Regions from separate parts of the Streptomyces sp. NPDC001822 genome, predicted to be linked through region 3. Evidence: riboswitches for the same ligand, from Rfam matches in the RefSeq annotation. Region 3 holds a riboswitch; each other region holds the start of a gene.
What was found. Region 3 has a riboswitch for cobalamin ahead of ACFYY2_RS01845 ((2Fe-2S) ferredoxin domain-containing protein). Riboswitches for the same ligand answer to the same signal wherever they lie in the genome.
Positions count from the first base shown of each region.

Region 1: it holds a riboswitch for cobalamin, as region 3 does, so the genes downstream of both, ACFYY2_RS18225 (ribonucleoside-diphosphate reductase subunit alpha) here and ACFYY2_RS01845 ((2Fe-2S) ferredoxin domain-containing protein) in region 3, are expected to answer to the same signal.
Region 2: it holds a riboswitch for cobalamin, as region 3 does, so the genes downstream of both, ACFYY2_RS21495 (cobalamin biosynthesis protein) here and ACFYY2_RS01845 ((2Fe-2S) ferredoxin domain-containing protein) in region 3, are expected to answer to the same signal.

Region 1 is NZ_JBIATW010000007.1:109,701-112,963, forward strand. It holds gene ACFYY2_RS18225 (ribonucleoside-diphosphate reductase subunit alpha) at 1-2,164, opposite strand, end outside; cobalamin riboswitch at 2,301-2,442, opposite strand; gene ACFYY2_RS18230 (GNAT family N-acetyltransferase) at 2,478-2,978, opposite strand; gene mctP (monocarboxylate uptake permease MctP) at 3,104-3,263, opposite strand, start outside.
Region 2 is NZ_JBIATW010000009.1:54,382-57,644, forward strand. It holds gene ACFYY2_RS21485 (anion permease) at 59-1,318, shown strand; gene ACFYY2_RS21490 (hypothetical protein) at 1,331-1,555, shown strand; cobalamin riboswitch at 1,660-1,855, shown strand; gene ACFYY2_RS21495 (cobalamin biosynthesis protein) at 1,963-2,907, shown strand; gene ACFYY2_RS21500 (cobyric acid synthase) at 2,904-3,263, shown strand, end outside.
Region 3 is NZ_JBIATW010000001.1:401,620-404,882, forward strand. It holds gene ACFYY2_RS01835 (FecCD family ABC transporter permease) at 1-302, opposite strand, end outside; gene ACFYY2_RS01840 (ABC transporter substrate-binding protein) at 299-1,330, opposite strand; cobalamin riboswitch at 1,372-1,545, opposite strand; cobalamin riboswitch at 1,707-1,829, shown strand; gene ACFYY2_RS01845 ((2Fe-2S) ferredoxin domain-containing protein) at 1,953-2,291, shown strand; gene ACFYY2_RS01850 ((2Fe-2S)-binding protein) at 2,278-2,994, shown strand; gene metE (5-methyltetrahydropteroyltriglutamate--homocysteine S-methyltransferase) at 3,075-3,263, opposite strand, start outside.

The sequences.
Region 1 (3,263 bases), on a different contig from region 3:
ACAGGTTGAGCGACTGGCTCTGGTCGAGGAACGGCGTACGGGCCGCCGCCATGTCGATCAGGCCGCGCTGCGGGATCTCCCACGCCGTGCGGTACAGCGCCCGGACGTCCTCGGGGATCCACGCGAAGCCCTGCACGGAACCGCTCGCCTCGCGCAGCGCCTCACGGGTCCGGGCGTCCCACACGCCGAGCCGCTTCAGCTCGTCCACCAGGTAGCCGTTGACCTGGAGGAACTCACCGCTGAGCGTCTCGCGCTTGAAGAGGTTCGAGACCTGCGGCTCGATGCACTCGTACACGCCCGCGATCGAGGCGATCGTCGCCGTCGGCGCGATGGCCAGCAGCAGCGAGTTGCGCATCCCGGTCTTCGCGACCCGGGCGCGCAGCGCGTCCCAGCGCTCCGGCCAGCTGAGCTCGGTGTCGTAGTGGTCGGGGTGCAGCACACCCCGCGCGGCGCGCGTCTCGGACCAGGCGGGCAGCGGACCCGACCGCTCGGCCAGGTCGCAGGACGCCTCGTACGCGGCCAGCATGATCCGCTCGGAGATCTTCGTGGACAGGGCGCGGGCCTCGGGGGAGTCGAAGGGCAGCCGCAGCCGGAAGAAGACGTCCTGGAGGCCCATCGCGCCGAGGCCCACCGGCCGCCAGCGGGCGTTGGACCGGCCGGCCTGCTCGGTCGGGTAGAAGTTGATGTCGACGACCCGGTCCAGGAACGTCACGGCGGTGCGCACGGTGGCGTCCAGCCGCTCCCAGTCGATGCCGCCGTCGGCCACGAACGCGCCCAGGTTGACCGAACCCAGGTTGCAGACGGCCGTCTCGCCGTCGTCGGTGACCTCCAGGATCTCGGTGCAGAGGTTCGAGGAGTGCACGACCCGGCCCGGCTCGGCGGTCTGGTTGGCCGTGCGGTTGGACGCGTCCTTGAAGGTCATCCAGCCCTGACCGGTCTGCGCGAGGGTGCGCATCATGCGGCCGTACAGCTCACGCGCGGGCATCGACTTGCGGGCCAGGCCCTTGGCCTCGGCCGCGCGGTAGGCCGCGTCGAACTCGTCGCCCCACAGGTCGACCAGCTCGGGCACGTCCGCCGGGGAGAACAGCGACCACTCGGTGTCGGCGTCGACGCGGCGCATGAACTCGTCCGGGATCCAGTGCGCGAGGTTGAGGTTGTGCGTACGCCGCTGGTCCTCGCCGGTGTTGTCGCGCAGCTCCAGGAACTCCTCGATGTCGGCGTGCCAGGTCTCCAGGTAGACGGCGGCGGCGCCCTTGCGCCGGCCGCCCTGGTTGACCGCGGCGACCGAGGCGTCCAGGGTCTTGAGGAACGGCACGATGCCGTTGGAGTGGCCGTTCGTGCCGCGGATCAGCGAACCCCGGGCGCGGACACGGGAGTACGAGAGGCCGATGCCGCCCGCGTGCTTCGAGAGGCGGGCCACCTGGTGATAGCGGTCGTAGATCGAGTCGAGCTCGTCCAGCGGCGAGTCCAGCAGATAGCAGGAGGACATCTGCGGGTGCCGGGTGCCGGAGTTGAAGAGGGTCGGCGAGGACGGCAGGTAGTCGAGGCGGCTCATCAGGCCGTACAGGGCGGCCACCTCGTCCAGGGCACGCTGCGAGGTGTCCTCGGCGAGCCCGGCGGCCACGCGCAGCATGAAGTGCTGCGGGGTCTCGATGACCTGCCGGGTGAGCGGGTGGCGCAGCAGATAGCGGCTGTGCAGCGTGCGCAGGCCGAAGTAGCCGAAGCGGTCGTCCGCCCCGTCGGCGAGCGAGCGCTCCACCAGCGCGTCCAGGGCGGCCGCGTGCAGCGTGACGAACTCGGCCGTACGGTCGGCGATCAGGCCCTCGCGGTGCCCCACGGCGACCGACGAGGAGAAGGAGACCGCCCCCTCGCCCGCCGCCTCCTCCGCGATCGCGAGGGTGAGCAGCCGGGCGGCGAGCCGGGAGTAGGCCGGGTCCTCCGAGATCAGGCCCGCGGCGGCCTCGGTGGCCAGCGAGCGCAGCTCGGCCTCGTCCGCCCGCGCGCTCCGGCCGCGCAGCGCGGCGGCCGCGACCCGTCCGGGGTCGGTGTCGGGCAGATCGGCGGTCAGACCGGTCAGGGTCCGCAACAGTGCGGTCCCGGGCGCGTCGGTCGTGAGGCTCTCGGATTCCGCGGCTGAAACCGGGTCTGCGGGCGCGATGGTCACTGGGGCTATCCCTCGCTCGGCTCGGGGCCTGCGGGAGCGGGGCAGCCGGGCACGGTCGCACCCGGGGAGGGAGCACGGCGCGCACGGCGTCCACCGGCCCTCCGCGGGACCCGGACGTCTCGGCGTCCGGTTCGGTCGAGCCGGACGCACCGTCGGCAGGTCCTCGGACTCCGCGGTGCGCGAATGCACACCGATCACACCGTTGCGGGACAGTTCCGGATTCACACCGGATTCCCCTGCGGCGACAGCGAGGTCGAGCATACATGTGGGGGCTGCCGATTGAGGCAGCCCCCACATGTAGTGTCGTGATGGGTCAAAAGGCCAGACGGAACGTCAGCAGGGTGAACCCGGGGAGAGGGCTCCAGTCGCGTTCCGGGGTCCGCGCGAAGCCGAGGCGCCGGTAGACGCGGTGGGCGGACTCCATGGCCGGCTGGGTCGACAGGACCACCCCGGAGAGCCTCTCGGTGGCGCGTGCCCGCTCGACGCAGGCCCGGACGAGCGCCTCGCCGGCACCACGTCCCCGCGCTTCACGGGAGACGGCCAGCATCCGGAGTTCGGCCTCGTCCTCTGCGGCGATGTCGGTCCACGGGCTGCCCGGGGTGACATAGGTGACACCTCCCAGCACGCCGCCGTCGGAGCCCACCGCCGCCAGCACGAGCGCCTCCGCGGCGCGCCGTCCGACGGCGCGGAGCTGTTCGGCGTACTGATCGGCCGCGGCGAAGTCCAGCAGCCCGTCGTCGAGGTAGGCCCGGGTGGTGATCTCGCCCAGGGCCTCGTGCTCGGCGGCGCGGACCGGCCTGATCGAAACGTCCATGCGCGGAGTCTGCCGCAGACACCCGTCCCGCGCACGTACTCCCGTGAGGTCTTCGCCGGAGCGAGCACCCCGCACACGCGTCGGTCCCGGCGGGGCGGACCCGCCGGGACCGACGACGTCACGGGCTACAGGCGTTCCAGGGGCTCGGGCTCGCCTCCCGGCGCACCCACCGTGGCCGGCGGGAGCGTGACCTTGACGCCGGGCTCGCCGACGTCCGCGGTGTAGTCGGACGGCGAGGTCTCGTCGATACCCGCCGGGGCCTTCAGCGCGTTCAGGACGAAGGTC
Region 2 (3,263 bases), on a different contig from region 3:
GTTCACCAAGGTTGCTTACGTTCCACGTGCCAATGACGTCGAACGATTGCCTGGGTAAATGGAACACATCACGCTGCTGCTCGCGATTGTGATCGTGACAGCTCTCGTGTTCGATTTCACGAACGGTTTCCACGACACCGCCAACGCGATGGCCACGACCATCTCGACCGGCGCCCTCAAGCCCAAGACAGCGGTGGCCATGTCCGCCGTTCTCAACCTCGTCGGCGCGTTCCTCTCGGTGGAGGTCGCCAAGACGATCTCCGGCGGGATCGTCAGCGAGGACGGCCTCAGAACCGAGGTCATCTTCGCCGCGCTCGTCGGCGCCATCCTGTGGAATCTGCTGACCTGGCTGGTCGGCCTGCCCTCCAGTTCCTCCCACGCACTCTTCGGCGGCCTCATCGGCGCCGCGGTGACGTCGGCCGGCTGGTCCTCGATCAACGGCGGCACCGTCGTCACGAAGGTCCTGCTGCCCGCGGTCGCCGCGCCGCTCGTCGCCGGTATCGCCGCGCTGCTGGCGACGAAGCTGACGTACCGCCTCAACCGGAAGATCACCGACGAGGCACAGCTGAAGTCGACCGCCAAGGGATACCGGGCCGGGCAGATCGCCTCCGCCGGTCTGGTCTCGCTCGCCCACGGCACCAACGACGCGCAGAAGACCATGGGCATCATCACCCTGGCCCTGGTCACCGGCGGCGTCCTCGCCCCCGGTTCGAACCCCCCGGTCTGGGTCATCACCGCGGCCGGTATCGCCATCGCCCTGGGCACCTACCTCGGCGGCTGGCGCATCATCCGCACCATGGGCAGCGGACTCACCCAGCTCCGGCCGCCGCAGGGCTTCGCCGCCCAGACCAGCGCGGCCACGGTCATCCTGGCCTCCTCGCACCTCGGGTTCTCCCTCTCCACCACGCAGTCCGTCTCCGGTGCGGTCATGGGTGCGGGGCTCGGACGCAAGGGGGGTGTGGTCCGCTGGTCCACCGCCACCCGGATGTTCGTCGCCTGGGGCCTGACCCTGCCGGCCGCCGGTGTGGTCGGCGCGGGCGCCGAGCTGCTGACCAAGCAGGGCTCCTGGGGAGTCGCCGTGACGGCCGCCCTGCTGGTCGCGGGTTCCGGCGCGATCTGGATGCTCTCGCGGCGCAAGCCGGTCGACCACACCAACGTCAACGCGGCCGACGAGGCCGCCGAGGAGCCCGCCGGTGTCGTCACGACGGCCATCGCGGCCGTCACCCCGCCGCCCGCGGGTGTGCCCGTCCCGGAACTCAAGACCACCATCCCCGCCCCGGACACCCAGGCCGACCCGGCCCGGCCGGCCACGGTGTAAGGACGCATCCGCATGAAAATCGACTGGGCGGCTCTCGCCTCCGTCTTCGGGATCAGCCTCGTGGTCACCGTCGCGCTCGTCGGCCTCTTCACCCTCGGCATCACCGGCCTGGCCAAGCAGGTGCGGACGGGCCAGGGCGGCGGCGGTTCCCACGCCCTGGCGCGCACCGGCGCGTACGCCTGCTTCGCCGTGTGCGCGGCGGCGGTCGCGTACGGGATCTACCTGATCGTCGCCTGACCCCCTCGGGCACCCCTCCGGGCCGGACACACCGTGTGTGTGTCCGGCCCGGTGTGCGTCCGGCCACACTGAAGCCTCGCAGGTCAACAGCAGGTTGACGGGCCTTCACGGGGCGTGGTGGACTGCCGGAGCCATTTACGGCGGCAGAAGAGGAAGCCGGTGCGAATCCGGCGCGGTCCCGCCACTGTCACCGGGGAGCAGTCCTCCACACGGAAGTCACGGCCCGCCACCGCGGGCTGGAAGGCCGGAGGACCCGCGGATCCGGAAGCCAGGAGACTCTCGTCGCCGGTCACGTCGAACCAGGGCGCGGACCCTGAGTGAGGACATCTGCCATGCCCGGCCGCCGTGCGTCCCTGCCCGCACCACCCGTGACGACGTCCCTCCGAGGCGCGACGGACCTCTGATCCGTGCGAGCCGACCGCATCTTCGCGTACGGCGCCGCCGCGGGGCTGATCGGCGACCTGCTGCTCGGTGACCCCCGGCGCGGCCACCCGGTGGCCGCCTTCGGGCGGGCCGCCGCGGGCGCCGAGCACCGCCTGTGGCGCGACCACCGGGGCTGGGGGGCCCTGCACACGCTCGTCTGCGCGGGCGGTGCCACGGCCGCCGCCGGGCTGGCGGCCCGCGCCGTGCGGAACCGTCCCGCGGCCGCCGTGGCACTGACCGCCGCCGCCACCTGGTCCGTCGTCGGGGGCACGTCGCTGGGCCGTGAGGCCCGGGCCATCGGCGGAGCACTGGAGGCCGGGGACATCGAGCTCGCCCGGGAGCGGCTGCCGCATCTGTGCGGCCGCGACCCGCAGGCGCTCGACGGGCCGCAGATCGCCCGGGCGGTCGTCGAGTCCGTCGCCGAGAACACCTCCGACGCCGTCGTGGGGGCCCTGGTGTGGGGCGCGCTCGGCGGGGTGCCCGGACTGATCGGTTTCCGGGCCGTGAACACCCTCGACGCCATGGTGGGGCACAAGTCGCCCCGCTACCGGCGCTACGGCTGGGCGTCGGCCCGGCTCGACGACCTCGCGGGCTGGCCCGGGGCCCGGCTCACCGCCGCGCTCGCGGTGGCCGCCGGGGGCCGTCCGCGCGAGGCCGTCCGTGCCTGGCGCTCGGACGCGGGCAGGCACCCGAGCCCCAACGCGGGCCCGGTGGAGGCCGCGTTCGCGGGGGCGCTCGGCGTACGCCTGGGCGGAACCCTCGCCTACGGCGGGCGGGTCGAGCACCGGCCGGTGCTCAACGGGGAGGCCGGCCGCGAGGTGCGGGTCACCGACATCGAACGTGCGGTGCGGCTGTCGCGCCGGGTGAGTGTGCTGGCCCTCGGCGTGTGTGCGGCGGCGCGGGCGGCCATGGGACGGAGGGGCGTATGAGCGGCGGACTGCTGGTCGCGGGCACCACCTCGGACGCGGGCAAGAGCGTCGTCACGGCGGGGATCTGCCGGTGGCTGGTGCGCCGGGGGGTGAAGGTCGCACCGTTCAAGGCGCAGAACATGTCGCTGAACTCCTTCGTCACCCGGGAGGGTGCGGAGATCGGCCGCGCCCAGGCGATGCAGGCGCAGGCCGCCCGGGTGGAGCCGTCGGCCCTGATGAACCCGGTGCTGCTGAAGCCGGGCGGCGACCGCTCCAGCCAGGTGGTCCTGATGGGCAGGCCGGTCGGCGAGATGAGCGCCCGCGGCTACCACGGCGGTCGGCAGGAAGCCCTGCTGGGCACCGTCGTGGACTGCCTG
Region 3 (3,263 bases):
GCACCGGTCACCGCCCCGAGCAGGACACGCGGCGCGCGCACGTCCAGCACGATGGTCTCCCGTGCCGGGGACCAGTCCGGTGGTGACCGGTCTACGCCGACGGCGTGCGCGACGATGCCCCACACCTGCCCGGGCGGCACGTGCACCGAACCGATCGCCAGGCCCGCGGTGACGGAGACGAGCAGCAGCGCCGTCAGCACGAGCAGGGTGACGGCCGGTGTGCCCCGGCCCGTTCCCGGCCCGCCGGGCGACTGCCGCCCCTCGTCCCGCCTGCCGGACTCCTCCAGTGCGGGAGCGGTCACCGGAAGCTCGCGGGGTGCAGCCCGCGGGCGAGATCGCCGACCGCGTAGGCCGACCGGATCCCGACCAGGGTCGCGGTCAGCGGCAGGACGACGAACCGCTTGTTCCTGATCGCCGGCACGTCGGCGAGCGCGGGCCGGGAGAGGAGGTACTCCTTCTTCTGCTCGACGCTCCCGGAACCCGCGTAGTCGTAGATGGCGATGACCTCCGGCCTGCGGTCCACGACCTGTTCCCAGGACACGTCCCCGAAGACGTCGTCCAGGTCGCCGAAGACGTTCCTGCCGCCGGCCAGCCGGATCAGCTCGGTGCCGAGGCTCTTGCCGCCGGCGGTGAAGGCCGACTTGTCGCCGCTGTCGTATACAAAGACCGGCACGTCCGCCTCGTCCGCGACGGCGGATGCGGCCCGGCCCACACGGCCCTTCAGGTCCGCCACGAGTGAGTCGGCGCGGCCGGACACACCGAAGATCGTGCCGATGGTGCGGATCTCGTCGTAGGTGTCCTCCATCGTCACGCGCTTCTCACCGCAGTACTCACGGTTGAGATAGGTGTCGATCCCCGCGTCGGCGAAGGCTTTGCGGGAGCGGCCCTCCTTCTCGCCGAACGCGCTGCCGTACCCCCCGTAGACGAAGTCGGGCTCCGCATCCAGGACCGTCTCGAACGACGGCTCCTTCGCGGCCAGTTCCGGGACGGACTCGTACGCCTTCCTCAGATCCGGCAGCACGGACGAGTCGGGGTAGGCGGTCCCGACCATGCGGTCGGCGAGGCCCAGGGCGAGCATCAGCTCCGCGGGGTGCTGGTGAATGGTGACGACCCGGGCCGGAGGCCTGGTGTACGTCGTCCTCACCCCGCAGTTGTCGATGGTGACGGGGAATCCCGCGGGCGACGAGGCCGCGGCCCGGGGGTCTGCGTCCGGGCCGCCGGACGAGCCGCAGCCCGCGGTCAGCGCGACCGCGGACAGGGCGAGTACGCCGGCCGCCAGACGCAGGGCGCCGCGTCCGCGGGCCGTGAGTGCCGGGGGGAAAAGGGGCATGCCAGTGAACACGTGAAGCCTCCTGGGGAGTCCGCGCTCCTCGGATCGGGCCCGCGACAGGCCAGTGTCCTGACTCCCGGGCCGACGCTCCCCGCTCCGCCGCGCGGCGGCATGCGGAGGGGCTGCGCTTCCCGGTCACAGTGGCGGGACCGTGCCGGACTCACACCGGCTTCCTGTCTCCCGTCGCGGCGATGACCAGGTGATCCTACGTTCTGCCGCGGCGCGCTCGAACGGGCACCCGTCCGCACGCGCAGGGAGACGGTTCGCCGACCGGCACCCCACCGCCCCGGCGCGGTCCGGCACCGGTGCGGGGGTTGCCCGCCACGCCCTCGGGCACCGGATGCCATGATGGTTCCCGACAGGGCGACGGCGGTCCGAGGAAGCCGGTGCGAATCCGGCGCGGTCCCGCCACTGTGATCGGCGAGCGGATCCCGGTACGTCCACCGCCCCTCGGGGCGGGAAGGACGGGACGAGCCACGACCCGAGAGCCAGGAGACTCACGCGGTCGCCTCCTCGACGTACCCCGGGGCGGATCTCCCCGGAGAGAGGGTGGTTCGGCGTGTCCGAGAACCCGGCCGAAGAGGTATTCGGCAGCACGGTGGCATCAGCGGTGACAGGGCAGGTGCCCTGCCGGATCGTCGTGTGCCGGGACTGCTGCTGCGGCAGCCCCAAGGTGAGCGGGGACCACGCGGCGCAGACCGCGCGTCTGCGCGCCGCGGCACCGGTGCGGGTCTCCGAATGCCTCGACGTGTGCGATCAGGCCAACGTCGTCGTCGTGCAGCCCTCCGCCGCCGGCAGGGCGGCCGGAGCCCGGCCGGTCTGGCTGGGGCTGGTCAACGACCCGGACGCGACCGAGGACATAGCCGCCTGGGTGCGCGCCGGCGGCCCGGGCGTGGCGACCCGCCCGGGGATCCTCGACCTGTACGCGTTCGAACCCCCTCGGCGCCGTGCGACCAGCTGAGCCGGTGACAGCGGGCCCGCCCGACGCGGCACGGGCACCGGGCGGGGCCGTGGCGGCCGCTCTGGCCGACGTGGCGACGCTCGGGGGCTTCTTCGCGCTGCGCACGGACGCGCCCGACGAAGGCTGGCACCCCGTCCAGCATTCCTACGACCGCGGATTCGCCGACCTGTCCACGGCCGTGACCGACCGGTACCGCACCACGGATCAGCGCGTCGGCGTGTCCATCGCCCAGCTCGGCCACGCGGCACGCCTCTGGTCGCCCGTGCTCGCGTGCACCCTGCTCCACGGCATCGTGCCCGACCTCGACGCCCTGCGCAGGCAGGACACCGCCTCTGCACTCGGACTCCCGGCGCCCGCCGGGTGGTACGCCGACCGCCTTCCGGACGGTGAACTCGCCGTCGGCGCACAGGTCATGGACCATCTGAGCCGGCTGGAGGCGGGACTGGCCGTCAGGATCGCGCCACGCCTGCTGGACGGCAACGCCGCCTCCGCACTGATGGGTTCGGCCGGTGTCCTGCTGGCCGCCCGTCCGGAGACCAGGGTCCCGCTGACCCGTCTGGTCACCCGACTGCTCGGCACGGGGCGGCTGGTGGGCACCGGCTCGGTCACCGGGCCCGGCCTGGCCTTCCGCCGGCGAAGCTGCTGCCTCTACTACCGGACCCCGGCCGGCTCGAAGTGCGGGGACTGCTGCCTCGCCCGTTGATCCGCCGCTGACGCGGCCGCGGCGCACAACGGCACCGGCCGGGCCCCTCACCCCCGCCCCGGCCGGTGCCGCCCGACGGCTCAGGACGCGGAGAGCTCCGCCCTGACGGTGCGGGCCGCCGCGACCAGGTTCTCCAGCGACGCCCTCGTCTCCGGCCAGCCCCGGGTCTTCAGACCACAGTCCGGATTGACCCACAGACGCTCCGCCGGGATCGCCCGCAGCCCGGCGCGCAGCAGCCCGGCCGCCTCCGCGGCGGTCGGTACGCGGGG